One region of the Terrabacter sp. RAF57 genome, then DNA from elsewhere that is predicted to be linked to it. Evidence: predicted binding sites of a transcription regulator. Region 1 holds the regulator's gene; each other region holds the start of a gene.
The links. Region 1 encodes LexA, which represses DNA repair genes until DNA is damaged. Its sites were predicted from a motif close to TCGAACANNTGTTCGA; they were not measured.
Positions count from the first base shown of each region.

Region 1 (3,565 bases):
CCGCCGAGGAGGCCGCGCCCGACCAGCGCGGCGCGGCGGCGCGACGCCACAGCACGAGCTCCGCGAGTCCGAGGACCCGGAGGCGGTGCTCCTCGAGGCGCCGGCCCACCTCGAGCAGGGACTGCGGCCGGCAGGCCCGGACATCGGCGACGGTCATGGTCAGCGGAGCACCGGCACCCGCCACACCAGGTCTCATCGGGTGCCGCCGGATGACGACGACCGCAGGGCCTGCCGAGACGCGTGCTCGACGGCGTCATAGGTGTCGGCGGCCGTGGCGAGGCAGCGGCCCAGCTCGCGCAGCTCCCAGCGGGTCCCGGCCAGCCGCGCCTCCCACGCCGCAGCGACCTGGCCGAGGCCGCCGGCGACACGACCACCGGGGATCGCCCCACCGAGTGGCCGCAGCTCGTCGGCGATCCTCAGCCGCCGCACCCGCGCCAGCACCTCGCCGACCGAGGCGGCGTCCTCGCGCAGCGCGTCGGTGTCCACGTCGTAGCGCATCCCCTGCTCCCTTCCGAGGACAGCCACGCTAGGCAAGGCGCCCGAGGACTCGAGCCCGTCATCCACAGGGGTCGGGAACGGCAGCTGCGGGCACAGCAGGACGCCGCACCCCGGTCAGGGATGCGGCGTCCGGGGCAGGAACGGCGGGGTCGAAGCGCCGCTACCGCCAGCCGCTGAAGGTGGAGCCAACGCGGCGGATCGGAAGGGCCGGGACGGGCGCAGCCGGACACACGGCATACGTCCTCGGCCGGCCCAGGAGGCCCCGGGTCAGCGACCCGGGACGACGAGCTGCTGGCCGGCGTGGACCGAGCTGGTGCTGAGCGCGTTGGCGATCTGCAACTCGACGACACCCTCGGCCGTGGTGAGCTCAGGCAGCTCGCGGGCGGCGATGCCCGACAGGGTCTGGCCGGACCGGACCGTGATCGTGCGCGGCTCGCCCGTGGCCGACGCGAGCTGACCGGCGAGTCCGACGCCGAGGAGGGAGACGACGCCCGCGACGAGGAGCGTCACGACGAGGCGACCGAAACGCGTCAGGCGCATCGGCGGCCTCGCGGCACGCGCCGCACGAGCGGCCTCCGGCCCGGTGGGGACGAGGACGAGACGGGGCCGACCGGTCGGCTGCGACCGCGCGGGCTCCTCGGTGTGCGGCTGACGAACGGCCTCGAGGACGATGGCGCTCATGGTGACCTCCCCTTGCTCCTGATCTGGCGAACACGTGTTCGATAGAACGTCTGTACGAGTTGTAGCACGTATGTTCGATGAAGTCGAGACACGCATCGAACAGGTGTTTGGCAACTGTGTTCGAACTGCGTAGTCTTTCCTCACACCACAGACCTCACCAGCCACCACTGACACTGGCCCCACACCCAGCGTCACGACGCGGACTGACGAGCCGACGAAGGGGACACCATGGGCGTGACCGAGCTTCCCGATCGCGAGACCGGCGACGGTCTCACCGTCCGCCAGCGGCGGGTGCTCGAGGTCATCCGCAACTCCGTCGACCGGCGCGGCTACCCGCCGAGCATGCGCGAGATCGGCGACGCCGTCGGCCTCGCCAGCCCTTCGAGCGTCTCCCACCAGCTCAACGCCCTCGTCGCCAAGGGCTACCTGCGACGCGACCCGAACCGGCCGCGGGCCCTCGAGGTCGTCTCTCCCGACGCGAAGGCCGAGGAGCTCGGCTACCGCGGAGGCGACCCGACCGTGCCACGTCCACGGGGCGACCACTACGACACCGAGACCGACTCGGGCGACGCGCGCCCCGAGGCCTCCTATGTCCCGGTGCTCGGCCAGATCGCCGCCGGCGTGCCGATCACGGCCGAGGAGGTCGTCGAGGACGTCTTCCCGCTGCCCAAGCAGCTCGTGGGCGAGGGCGATCTCTTCCTACTCAAGGTCACCGGCGACTCGATGGTCGAGGCCGCCATCTGCGACGGCGACTGGGTCGTCGTGCGCCAGCAGCAGCACGCCGAGAACGGCGACGTCGTGGCCGCGATGCTCGACAACGAGGCGACGGTCAAGACGTTCAAGCGCACCGACGGGCACGTGTGGCTCATGCCGCACAACCCTGACTTCTCGCCCATCGACGGCGACCACGCGACGATCCTCGGCAAGGTCACGGCGGTCCTGCGCCGGCTCTGACGACGCGCCGCTCCCCCACCCGACGACGGATGCCGTCGGCGCCCCTCGCGCCGGCGGCATCGTCGCGTCCGGGAGGCGTATCGGACGCGACGGCGCGAGACTCTGACTCGTGAGTCCTGCGAAGGAGACCGCCATGGCACCCGGCCGCACCCGCGACGTCGTCTTCACCTACCGCTACCTGCGCGGCGCAATGATCGCCCTGCTCCTCATGCTGCTCCTCTCGGTGGGCTACCAGTGGTGGTGGGAGACCGACCACTCGTGCTGGCTCGGCTCGATCAGCGCGTACTACTACACGCCGGCGCGGACCGTCTTCGTCGGCTCGCTGTGCGCGCTCGGGGCCAGCCTCATCGCCTACAAGGGGCACTCGCCCGAGGAGGACGTGCTGCTCAACTTCTCGGGCTTCATGGCCTTCGTCGTCGCCATGGTCCCGACGGTGCCGGACGGGCGGTGCGGGCCGAACGCGTACACCCAGACCCCGGCCGAGATCGCCGCGGCCGTGCGCAACAACATCTGGTCTCTCGTCGTCGTCGCCGTCCTCGCGGCCCTCGTGGCCGCCTGGCTCAAGCGCGGCGCGATGACGCGCGCCCCGTCCGACCGGCCTACGGTGCGCTCGATGGTCGTCTCGGCCGTCTGCGGTCTGGTGCTGCTCGCGGAGCTCACCCTCTTCCTCGTGCTGCGCGACCGGTTCATCGCGCTGAGCCACGGCATCGCCGCGGGCACCATGGTGGCCGGGGTGATCGCCGTCATGGTCTTCAGCGCCCTGCGCGCCGAGGAGCGCCACCAAGGCACCACCGGTGGCACCGGCGCGAGCGGAACGCTCTACAAGCGCATCTACATCGCGATCGCGGTCGCCCTGGCCTTCGCCCTGGGGGCGACGGTGCTGACGGCCCTGACGGTGCGCGGCTTCGACCACCTGATCCTCATCGCCGAGGTCATCATCATCGTGCTCTTCGCCGCCTACTGGGGCGTGCAGACCAAGGAGCTGTGGGACCTGCGCGAGGCCGATGGCGCCGAGGCGCGTTCGGCTCGGTCCGTGGCCGAATAGCCTTCAGGACAGCGGCGGTTCGTCACCGAGAGCACCGAGCCACCACGTGCCGGCGTCGCCGTGCTCGACCGCCTCCTCCGGCGTCAGGGTCGCGGTGACCCGGAGCCACGACTCGGCGCGCCCGAGCCGCCCGAGCCGCAGCGCGGACGGCAGGGCCGAGCGCAGTGCAGCGACCGGGACGACGTCGCCCCAGACCTCGAGCGCGGCGTCCGCCACCCGCCTCAGCCGAGGGTCGTCCGGGGTGGCGCCGAAGCGGTGGAGCAGCACGTTGAGCGGGACGAAGAGCGCGGACAGCGGGTGGGCGAGCACGGCGTCACCGAAGTCGAAGAAGCGCATCCCGTGCGCCGTCGCGAAGACGTTGCTGGCGTGGAGGTCGTTGTGCACGAG
Region 1 is NZ_JBFRDT010000004.1:96,544-100,108, forward strand. Features, by position in the region: gene AB4Y83_RS07595 (alpha/beta hydrolase) at 1-157, opposite strand, end outside; gene AB4Y83_RS07600 (hypothetical protein) at 193-498, opposite strand; gene AB4Y83_RS07605 (LysM peptidoglycan-binding domain-containing protein) at 766-1,179, opposite strand; gene lexA (transcriptional repressor LexA) at 1,408-2,133, shown strand; gene AB4Y83_RS07615 (hypothetical protein) at 2,243-3,178, shown strand; gene AB4Y83_RS07620 (phosphotransferase) at 3,182-3,565, opposite strand, start outside.

Region 2 (3,565 bases), on a different contig from region 1:
GCGGACGAGCATCTGGGCGTACGCCTCGTCGTCGATGAGACCGACCTCGGTCATCCGGTCGAGGACCTTCGCCGCCACGTCGTCCTCGCAGCCGCGCTGGCGCAGCTTCTTCTCGAGCTGGGCACGGCTGCGCGGCGCCATGCTCAGCTGTCGCAGGACGATCGCGCGTGCCACCGACTCGGCATCGGCCTCGGGCACGGCCGTCTCGACGTCCTCCGGCGGGGGCGCCCAGTCGGGTCGCTCCCCCACCTCATCGGAACCCCAGCCCGAGCGCGGCTTGGCAGACCGGCGCCCCCGACGGCCGGAGCCGCCGGCACCGCCCGACCGGCCCGGACGCCCGCCGCCGCGGGACCCTCCCGACGAGCCCGACGGGCTCGACCCGTCGGACCGGGTCATGCGTGTGCTCGCGGGCCGCCCGCTCTCATGCCCGGTCGGCTCGGCGCGGACGGGCACGGACCACGGCAGTCCGGACCGGCTCGCACCGGCCTCGGACGCCGACTCCCCCCAACCTGCATCCGAGCCTTCACCCGACGCACCGCCGGCTCGCACCCCGGCCACCCCCTCGGCCTCAGCCAGGGCGGCCGCGGCGCGAGCCAGACGGTCCCGTGCGGTCTCCTCTTCGGAGAGACCCATGGTCAGAAGTCGACAGGCACGTCCGACACCTCGGCGGGCTGGTCGACGCGCGGCCCGACGCCGAGCTTCTCCTTGACCTTCTTCTCGATCTCGTCGGCGAGGTCGGGGTTGTCCTTGAGGAAGTTGCGAGCGTTCTCCTTGCCCTGGCCGAGCTGGTCGCCGTCGTAGGTGTACCAGGCACCGGCCTTGCGGACGAAGCCGTGCTCGACGCCCATGTCGATGAGGCCGCCCTCACGCGAGATGCCGTGGCCGTAGAGGATGTCGAACTCGGCCTGCTTGAACGGCGGGGAGACCTTGTTCTTGACGACCTTGACGCGGGTGCGGTTGCCGACCGGCTCGGTGCCGTCCTTGAGGGTCTCGATGCGACGCACGTCGAGGCGGACCGAGGCGTAGAACTTCAGCGCCTTGCCACCGGTCGTCGTCTCGGGCGAGCCGAACATGACGCCGATCTTCTCGCGGAGCTGGTTGATGAAGATCGCCGTGGTGCCGGTGTTGTTGAGGGCGCCGGTGAGCTTGCGCAGCGCCTGGCTCATGAGTCGTGCCTGCAGGCCCACGTGGCTGTCGCCCATCTCACCCTCGATCTCGGCGCGCGGCACGAGGGCCGCCACGGAGTCGATGACGATGATGTCGATGGCACCCGAGCGGATCAGCATGTCGGCGATCTCGAGCGCCTGCTCGCCCGTGTCGGGCTGCGACACGAGCAGGGCGTCGGTGTCGACACCGAGCTTCTTCGCGTAGTCCGGGTCGAGCGCGTGCTCGGCGTCGATGAACGCCGCGATGCCACCGGCCTTCTGCGCGTTGGCGACCGCGTGGAGCGCGACGGTCGTCTTGCCCGAGGACTCCGGGCCGTAGATCTCGACGACGCGTCCGCGCGGCAGACCGCCGATGCCGAGAGCGACGTCGAGGGCGATCGATCCGGTGGGGATCACCTCGATGGGCGGACGGATGTCGTCGCCGAGGCGCATCACCGCACCCTTGCCGTAGCTCTTCTCGATCTGGCCCATCACCGAGGAGAGGGCCTTGTCCTTGTCCTTTTCCTGCACCGAAGCCATGTCGGTCACCTATCTGCCGTCTGCGTTGCGGTCGTCTACCTTCGACCCGGGCCACGGCCTCGTGCTGCGAGGTCCGCTGTCGGGTCAGACGCTAGGTGCCGGCGCCGACATCGGGAGGATCCACGAGACGGCCCGTGGACGATGCGGGTGGTGGCGCAGGACCTGTGGAGAACACTACCGAACAGGTGTTCGAAGTCCGCACGACACGCCGATCCCGGGTCAGCGTGTCGCTCTCAGCCGCGTCAGCGCCCGGTCGAACGCGGCGTACGCCGGGTCGGAGAAGAGCCAGAACCGCGCCTCGCGCACCCCGACGTGCACCGTGAGCGCTGCCGCCAGCGCCTCGAGCGACACCCCCGCCGCCGCGTCGAGCGGGTAGCCGTAGACCCCGCACGAGACGGCGGGGAAGGCGAGCACCGCGCAGCCGGCGGCGTCGGCGACCTCGACCGACCGCACGTAGCAGCTCGCCAGGAGCTCCGGCTCACCGTCACCTCCCCCTCGCCAGACCGGGCCGACCGTGTGGATGACGTGCCGCACGGGCAGCCGACCGGCGCCGGTGATCTTCGCGTCGCCGGTGTCGCACCCGCCGAGCAGCCGGCACTCGGCGAGCAGAGCCGGCCCCGCTGCCCGGTGGATCGCCCCGTCGACACCGCCGCCGCCCAGCAGGGACCGGTTCGCGGCATTGACGATGGCGTCGGCCGAGGCGTCGCTCGTGATGTCGCCGTGCCGCAGCGTGATCCGCGACAGACCGGGGTCGAGCGACGCCGGCATCAGCGACCGGCCTGACCGCCCTGGGCCCCCCGAGCGACACGGGTGTCACGTCCGAGACGTCGCTCCGGTGGCACGTCCATGTCGACGCACAGCGCTTCCCACACCGCACGCGGCGCCTCGCCGTCGGCGAGGGCCTGAACGACGGTGCGGTTGCCGAGCGCACCCAGCACGTGGTCACGGGCGAGCGACCCGGCATACGCCGCGCCGAACTCGTCGTCCATCAAGGTCCAGAAGTGGCTGATCCGCACCACTGCAGTGTGCCACCCGTGGCACCGGAACCGTTCCACGCGAATCCGTCGTCGGAGCGTTATCGCAACCGGCCGCGGACGTCCGGCGCTGCCGGTATCGTCCTCTCGTCCCGCGCGCAACCGCAGGACGCACCGAACTCTTCAGGGGAGCACACCATGACCGAGCCCACCGAGCCCACCGAGCCCACAGAGCCCACCGAGCCCACCGAGCCCACGCACGGGGCGAGCCAGCCCTACACCTACCCGACGCCCGCCGGAGCGGCCGAGACCGTTCCCGGCGAGGTCACGCTCTCCGACGACCCGCAGCCGCCCACGTCCGGGGGCCGCAAGCGCACGGGTCTGCTCGTCGGTGGCGTCGTCACCGCCCTCATCCTCGGTGGCGCCGGCGCCTTCGCCTTCCAGACGCTGAGCGGCGGCGGTTCGCAGCCCGCCGACGTGCTGCCCGGCGACGCCTACGCCTACCTCCGTCTCGACATCGACCCGTCCGCCGGCCAGAAGATCGCCGCCGTGCGCTTCCTGGGCAAGCTGCCCCAGGTCAAGGACACGCTCGGCGCCGACGACCCCCGCAAGCAGCTGTGGCAGCTCGCCTCGAAGGACGCGAGCAACGACTGCGTCGCCAGGTTCAGCTACGACACGGACATCGCGCCCTGGCTCGGTGACCGGGTCGGCGCCGCGATCCGTCCCGGTGGCACCGCGGACGCGCCCAACGTCGCCATCGCGATCCAGGTCAAGGACGAGTCCGCGGCCAAGGACACCCTGACCAAGCTGTTCGCCTGCGACAAGGGCGGGTCCGACACCGAGCTGCGGATGAAGGACGGCTACGCCATCGTCACGCCGCCCGGCGTGGGCGACGCCACCCTCGCG
Region 2 is NZ_JBFRDT010000013.1:127,834-131,398, forward strand. Features, by position in the region: gene AB4Y83_RS15660 (regulatory protein RecX) at 1-633, opposite strand, end outside; gene recA (recombinase RecA) at 636-1,685, opposite strand; gene AB4Y83_RS15670 (O-acetyl-ADP-ribose deacetylase) at 1,905-2,453, opposite strand; gene AB4Y83_RS15675 (DUF3046 domain-containing protein) at 2,453-2,701, opposite strand; gene AB4Y83_RS15680 (DUF3352 domain-containing protein) at 2,858-3,565, shown strand, end outside.
Region 2: the regulator LexA is predicted to act here: its motif matches at 1,863-1,878, upstream of recA (recombinase RecA).

Region 3 (3,565 bases), on a different contig from region 1:
TGCGTGCCGTCGCGTCGAAGGAGCCGTCGTCCCAGACGTCCGGCTCGGCCCCGGTGTCGAGCTCCCAGGAGCGGTCGACGCTCATCGGCCGAGCTCCTGCAGCGCGGCCCGCAACAGTGCCGACACCCCGGCGCCGTCGGCCGCGATCGGCGCGATCTTGTCGAGCGCGTCGTCGGCCTGGCGCACGGTCCATCCGAGTCCGACGAGCGCCTCCCTGACCTGCTCGCGCCACGCCTCGCCGGTGTCGAGGTGGACGTGGTCGCTCTGGCCGGCCGAGCCTGGCAGGGCGCCGAGCTTGTCCTTGAGCTCGAGGACCATCCGCTCTGCCCCCTTCTTGCCGATGCCCGGGACCTTGGTCAGCGCGACGAGGTCGCCGGTGCCCAGCGCGACCCGGACGGCGTCGGGCGAGTGGACCGCCAGCACGGCCAGCGCGAGGCGGGGACCGACCCCGGACACGGTCTGGACGGTCTCGAAGACGTGCTTCTCGTCGTCGGTGGCGAAGCCGTAGAGCGTCAGCGAGTCCTCGCGCACGACGAGACTGGTGGCGAGCTCGGTGGGCTGGCCCAGGCGCACGGACGTCGCCGTGGCCGGGGTGGTGTGGACGAGCATGCCGACACCGCCGACGCCGACCACGACCGAGTCGAGGCCGACCTTGAGGACGGTGCCGGAGAGCGAGGCGATCATCGGGGCTGGGCTCCAGGGTGGGGTCGGGCGGTCTGGCCGGTGCGGGTGGGCTGGGTGGTCGCGGCGCGCAGCCGCTGCAGCGGTGGGGCGGCCCCCGGCGGGACCCGACGGGGTATGCCGCTCCCCCGGTTGCCCGTGCGCGCGAGCACCTCGAGCCGCGCCTCCTCGAGGCGGCTCTGCGTGCCTCCGCGCCACACGTGGCAGATCGCGAGGGCGAGCGCGTCGGCGGCGTCGGCGGGCTTGGGCGGGGTGTCGAGCCCGAGGAGCCGGGTCACCATCGTCGTCACCTGCGCCTTGTCGGCGCGGCCGCTGCCGCTGACGGCGGCCTTGACCTCGGTGGGTGTGTGGAGGGTGACGGGCAGGCCGAGCCGCTCGGCCATGATCATGACGATCCCGGTCACCTGAGCGGTGCCCATCACGGTGGAGACGTTGGTGTCGGCGAAGACACGCTCGATGGCCACGGCCTCGGGACGGTGCCGCGCGAACCACTGGCGCATCTCGTCCTCGACGGCGACGAGGCGCTTCGGGGTGGGGTCGCCGGACGGCGTGCGGATGACCCCGACCTCGACCAGCGACAGCTTGCGCCCCGGGACTCCGTCGACGACGCCGACGCCGCAGCGGGTGAGCCCGGGGTCGACCGCGAGGACGCGCACGGCATACCTCCCTGGGGCGTGGGGCTCTGGACGATCCGAACAGGTGTTCGGGACAACGCTAACGGGCCTCCCCCGAAAGGACGGGAGGCACGCCGGTCTCGGCGTGCCTCCTCGTCGAACCTCGGGCGCACGAGCCCTCGGCGCGGTCAGTCCTCGTCGTCGAGCTGTGCGAGGACGTCGTCGGGGATGTCGCCGTTGGCGAAGACGTTCTGCACGTCGTCGCTGTCCTCGAGCGCCTCGATGACGCGGATCATCTTCTTCGCGCCGTCGAGGTCGAGCGGGACCTGGAGGTTCGGGACGAACGACGCCTCGGCGGACTCGTAGTCGATGCCGGCGTCCTGGATCGCCTTGCGGACCGCGACGAAGTCGGTGGCCTCGGAGATGATCTCCCACGTGTCACCGTTGTCGTTGACCTCCTCGGCACCCGCCTCGAGCACCACTTCGAGGATGTCGTCCTCGGAGCCGGCGTCCTTGAGGACGGTCACGACACCCTTGCGGTTGAAGACGTAGGACACGGAGCCCGGGTCGGCGAGCTGGCCGCCGTTGCGCGTCAGCGCAGTGCGCACCTCGGCGGCAGCCCGGTTGCGGTTGTCGGTGAGGCACTCGATGAGCACGGCGACACCGTTGGGGGCGTAGCCCTCGTACATGATCGTCTGCCAGTCGGCCGCGCCCGCCTCGGCACCCGACGCGCGCTTGACGGCGCGGTCGATGTTGTCGTTGGGCACCGACGTCTTCTTGGCCTTCTGGATGGCGTCGTAGAGCGTCGGGTTGCCGGTGGGGTCGGCGCCGCCCTGACGGGCCGCGACCTCGATGTTCTTGATGAGCTTGGCGAAGAGCTTGCCGCGCTTGGCGTCCTTGGCCGCCTTCTGGTGCTTCGTGGTGGCCCATTTGGAGTGGCCGCTCATGCAGTGTCCTCGCGTTCCGGTGACTGGCGTGCACCCGACTGCTGGAGTCGGTGCTCTCTGACGATCGAGACGAACTCGGCGTGGATCCGGCGGTCGGCCCCCACCTCGGGGTGGAAGGACGTGGCCATGAGGTTGCCCTGCCGGACCGCGACGATCCTACCGGCGGCCGGGCCCTCGCTGACGCGGGCGAGCACCTCGACGCCCGGACCGGCCTGCTCGACCCATGGGGCGCGGATGAAGACGGCGTGCACCGTGCCCGTCGTCGAGGGGTCGCCCCAGGCGTAGTCGAGGTCCTGCTCGAAGGAGTCGACCTGACGGCCGAAGGCGTTGCGCCGCACCGTGATGTCGAGACCCCCGAGCGTCTGCTGGTCGGGACGCGCGTCGGCGATGCGGTCGGCGAGCATGATCATCCCGGCGCACGAGCCGTAGGCGGGCATGCCCTCGGCGATGCGCCGCAGCAGCGGCTCCCGCAGGTCGAACGCGCGGACGAGCTTGTCCATGACCGTCGACTCGCCGCCGGGGATGACGAGGCCGTCGATGGCCTCGACCTCGGCCGGACGCCGGACCGTGACGCCCTCGGCGCCGAGCGCGGTGAGGGCTGCGAGGTGCTCGCGGACGTCGCCCTGGACGGCGAGGACGCCGATGCGCGGCACGCCGACGGCGTCGGCGCGACGGTCGGGGCCAGGGTCCGCGGCGGGGTCGGCGGTCGTGCCGGGGATGGTGCTGATGGTGCTCACCGGGTCAGCGTAGAGCGCGCGTCGTGACGGACGCCGCACGGGTCGGGCAGCGAGAACCGTCTCGGATGCCAGACGTCCGCGGAGGCGGCCCTGACATCGGCACGATGCCACCGGATACGTTGCGGCCATGACGACGGTGCACACCCACGACGACCTGACCGCCCGCGCCGAGCAGGCCGATGCCGCCTCCCCGCTCCGGGGCACCCGCGACCTGTTCACCATCCCCGACGACGTCATCTACCTCGACGGCAACTCGCTGGGCGCCCTGCCGAGCGCGGTGCCGGCCGTCGTCGACGACGTCATGCACCGCCAGTGGGGTGAGCGCTTGATCCGCTCGTGGAACGAGGCCGACTGGTGGGGCGCGCAGACCCGCGTCGGCGACCGCGTCGGCCGTCTCGTCGGTGCCGCTCCCGGCCAGGTGGTCGTGACCGACTCGACGTCGGTCAACCTCTTCAAGGCGGTCATCGGCGCCGGACGGCTGCGGCCCGGCCGCAGCGTCGTGATCACCGACCCCGACTCCTTCCCGACCGACCTCTACATGACCGAGTCCGCGGCCGAGCTGGCCGGCCTCGAGGTGCGCCGGGTC
Region 3 is NZ_JBFRDT010000003.1:79,558-83,122, reverse strand. Features, by position in the region: gene ruvB (Holliday junction branch migration DNA helicase RuvB) at 1-85, opposite strand, end outside; gene ruvA (Holliday junction branch migration protein RuvA) at 82-684, opposite strand; gene ruvC (crossover junction endodeoxyribonuclease RuvC) at 681-1,337, opposite strand; gene AB4Y83_RS05330 (YebC/PmpR family DNA-binding transcriptional regulator) at 1,484-2,242, opposite strand; gene pdxT (pyridoxal 5'-phosphate synthase glutaminase subunit PdxT) at 2,239-2,979, opposite strand; gene kynU (kynureninase) at 3,107-3,565, shown strand, end outside.
Region 3: the regulator LexA is predicted to act here: its motif matches at 1,373-1,388, upstream of ruvC (crossover junction endodeoxyribonuclease RuvC).

Region 4 (3,565 bases), on a different contig from region 1:
TGGGTCGACCGCGCCCGCGACCACGTCGCGACGCTCCCGCCCAAGGTCAAGAAGCCGAAGACGTAGCCGGGTGGCCTCCCGCGACTCCAGGCACTCCGGCGATGCCGGCAATGCCGGCGACACCGAGTCGGCCGCTCGTTCGGAGCTGCGCGCGCTCCTCGGTGACGATTCCGGGGTCGAGCTGCGCCCGATGTTCGGCACCCTCGCCGCGCTGGTCGACGGGCACGTCTTCGCCGTCGCGCTGGACGACGTCATCGGGGTGAAGCTCGCCCCGGATGCTCGGGCCGTGCTCGAGACCCTGCCCGGCTCCGAGGTCCTGACGATGGGCAGCCGCCGGATGAAGGCGTACCGAAGCCTCCCGTCGGGGATGCCCGCCGCAGAGCGCCGCGCCTGGCTCACGCGGGCGCGTGACCATGTCGCGACCCTGCATGCCTGACCCTGCCTTCCCGACCCCGCGTTCCTGACGCGGCACGGCCCACTCAGAAGGGTGGCGGGTCGTGCGCGCCGAGGTGACGATGCCCTGAATCGCCATGCGCCTGTGAGGGATCGGTTGACGTGGTGGGACTGCCCCGTCCTGCCGGTGGGTCTGCACCGTCGCGCCAGTTCTTGGGGTGGGTGGTGTAGGTGCGGCCGGTGAGGGTGGTCCAGGTGAGGCCGTGCTCGGGGGTCGGGGTGGAGGTCCAGATGCCGTCGGTCTTGAGGTTGTGGTGGAGGCGGTGTTTGGCGTGGAGGTTGCCGACGCGGGTGGGTCCGGTGGGCCAGGGGGTCTCGTGGTCGAGGTCGCAGCGGGTGGCCGGGACGTGGCAGTCGGGTCCGCGGCAGACCCCGTCGACGGCCTGGACGTGCTCGACCATGGCGCGGGTCGGGCGGTAGCTGCGGGTCGGGCGGGACAGGGCCCGGCCGGTGGGCAGCTCGACGGGCAGGGTGGCCCAGACGGATCCGGGGCGGGTGATGATCTCGCGGGCGTGGGTCGCGGTGACCCAGCCGTGGCCGGGCAGCTCGCAGGCGGTGTCGGCCTCGCCGGTGGCGACCTCGAACGGCACGACGATCCACGCCAGCGCCGCCGCCCCACCCGCGACCTCACCGTCCGTCCCACCTTCAGCCTCACCTGACGCGGGTCCGGGGTGGCCGGGTCGGTGCAGCAGGGCGTCGGTGGCGAGGTCGGCGCGGAGCTGGTCGAGGCTGCGGGCATCGCCCGCGCCGCGCAGCCCTCGGGCGGTGGTCTCGAGGCGGTCCATGACGGCGGCGACGCTGGCGGCGTCGGTGGTCACGGTCAGCCAGCCCATCCCGTCGTCGGTGAGCCGGCCGAACACCCCGCGCCGGGCCCTGGCGTGCGCGTGCCGCGCCTGGGCGCCGCGGGCGCCGCGGGCGTCGACCGACGCGACCGCCCGACGCAGCCGGGCGGTGAAGGTCCGCTGCGGCACCGGCTGCCCGTCGCGGGTCGGGGCGAGCACCGCCTGCGCGACCGTCGTGACGTCCGCGTCCGGGAGCTGGGCGGTGTCGGAGGCGACCTGCAGCGCCCGGTGCAGCGACAGCCGACCGTCGCGCAGCGCGTTCAGGACGACCCGGTGCCGGCGGGGCGCGGTGGCCAGGGAGAGCCGGCGGGCGACCTCCCCGGCGCCGACCCCGGTCGCGAGGGCGATCTCCTCGGTGACGACCCGCTCGGGCGAGACCCGCGCGGACACCCGGGCCAGGGCCCCGACCGGGAGGGCGTCGACCTGGTGGGCCTCGATGCCGGCCAGCGCGCCGTACGCGGCGAGCAGGTCGGCCTCGAGGCGCGCCTTGGCGACCTCGAGCGCCTGGATCTCGGCCAGCACCCGCTCCCCGGCCCGCGCCAACCCCTCCAACGCCACCGCTGCCGCCGCGCGCTCACCGGCCGTCACCCGGGCAGCACCACCGGTGCGCCCCTTCCCGCACGCCACCGCAGCACCGGGAACAGAGGCGAGTGCGGCATCCGCGCGCCACCGCTCCAGCACCGGCTCCAGCGACCGGGACAGTCGGCCACGGTCGGCCGTCCACGCCACCCTCAGAGTCCTCCAGCGCCCACCCGCCGGCGCACCGGAGGACTCGACCGGTGACGGGGCGTACGGCACGGCGAGCCTCCTCTCGGCGATCCTTCGGTGCATCACGTAGAACAGGTGTTCGAGATGAGTTCAAGAGCCGCGGCGAATCTGTGGACAACGAATTCGGTTTGCCTGCAGCGCAATCCGACGCTCCGACCGAGAGGCCGGTGGCCCGGGGTGTCCTCCGCGGCGTCCGCGCATAGGGTCTCCGCATGGCGCGCAGGAAGCTCACGGTGACCGGCACCCCGGTCGGGGACATCGAGATCGCGGTCGTCACGCCGGTCGGCACGCGCCGCGGCGACCGGCTCCCGCTGCTCGTCGCCCACGACGGGCCGGAGTACTCCCGCCGGGCCCACCTCCTCTCCGTCCTGCGCGCCGCGACGGAGGCCGGGCGCGTCCCGCCGACCCGCGTCGTCCTGCTCGAGCCGGGCCGGCGCAACGAGCGGTATGCCGCCAACCCGCTCTGGGCGGACGCGCTCACCGAGCACGTGCTCCCGACGGTCGGGACGGCATACGCCATCGACGGGAGGCCGAGCCTCATGGGAGCGAGCCTCGGAGCGCTCGCCTCGCTCCAGGCGGAGTGGTTGCACCCCGGGACGTTCGGAGGGCTCTTCCTGCAGTCGGGGTCCTTCTTCCGCAAGCGCGTCGACGACGAGGAGGAGTTCGAGTTCTGGGACCGCGTGACGACCTTCGTGACCAACGTCAGGCGGGTCCGGCGGCGACGCACCGACGCGCGCATCGTCATGACGTGCGGCACCGCCGAGGGCAACCTGACGAACAACCGCCAGATGGCGCAGACCCTCGCCGCGAGCGGCCACGACGTGTCGTTCACCGAGCTGCCGGGCCGCCACGACTGGCGCTCGTGGGAGGCGGCCTTCGACCCGTACCTGCTCGACCTGCTCGCCCGCCCGGACACCCGCTGACCGGCGACAGATGCCGCGGTTCCTGCAAGGATCGCAGTCGATGACCCGACCCCCGACGGTAGGAGCAGCACGATGACCGACACCGCACAGCAGGACCTGTCCGCCGCATCGAGCACCTCGTCGACGAGGACGCATCTCGTGGGTCTCCTGCTCGGCGCCGAGGAGGACTGGCCCACCGCCTTCGAGGCGTTGCTCGCGCTCGTCGGACCCATCACGACCGACGACGGCGTCACCCACGAGCTGACGAGCGAGCGCCTCACCATCGAGCCGTTCGACCTGCGCCAGCCGGTGCGCACCGAGCTCGTCATCGACCGCCTCGCCTACTGGTACTACCACCCGCGCGAGTGGCTCAAGAAGGCCGCGTTGATGGACGACACCTACCTGCTCAACAGTCCCTTCACCTTCCAGTCCATGGAGAAGCACAGCGCCTACGTCGCCCTGATGCGTCTCGGGCTCAAGGTCCCCGAGACGTGGCTCGTGCCCTACAAGCACCCCGTCGACAACGTCCGCTGGGCCTACACCTCCGCGAAGTACAACCGCCCGTTCGACCTCAAGGCGATCGCCAACCAGCTCGGCTAC
Region 4 is NZ_JBFRDT010000019.1:89,677-93,241, forward strand. Features, by position in the region: gene AB4Y83_RS18510 (TfoX/Sxy family protein) at 1-66, shown strand, start outside; gene AB4Y83_RS18515 (TfoX/Sxy family protein) at 71-436, shown strand; gene AB4Y83_RS18520 (HNH endonuclease signature motif containing protein) at 480-2,024, opposite strand; gene AB4Y83_RS18525 (alpha/beta hydrolase) at 2,276-2,986, shown strand; gene AB4Y83_RS18530 (ATP-grasp domain-containing protein) at 3,059-3,565, shown strand, end outside.
Region 4: the regulator LexA is predicted to act here: its motif matches at 2,131-2,146, upstream of AB4Y83_RS18520 (HNH endonuclease signature motif containing protein).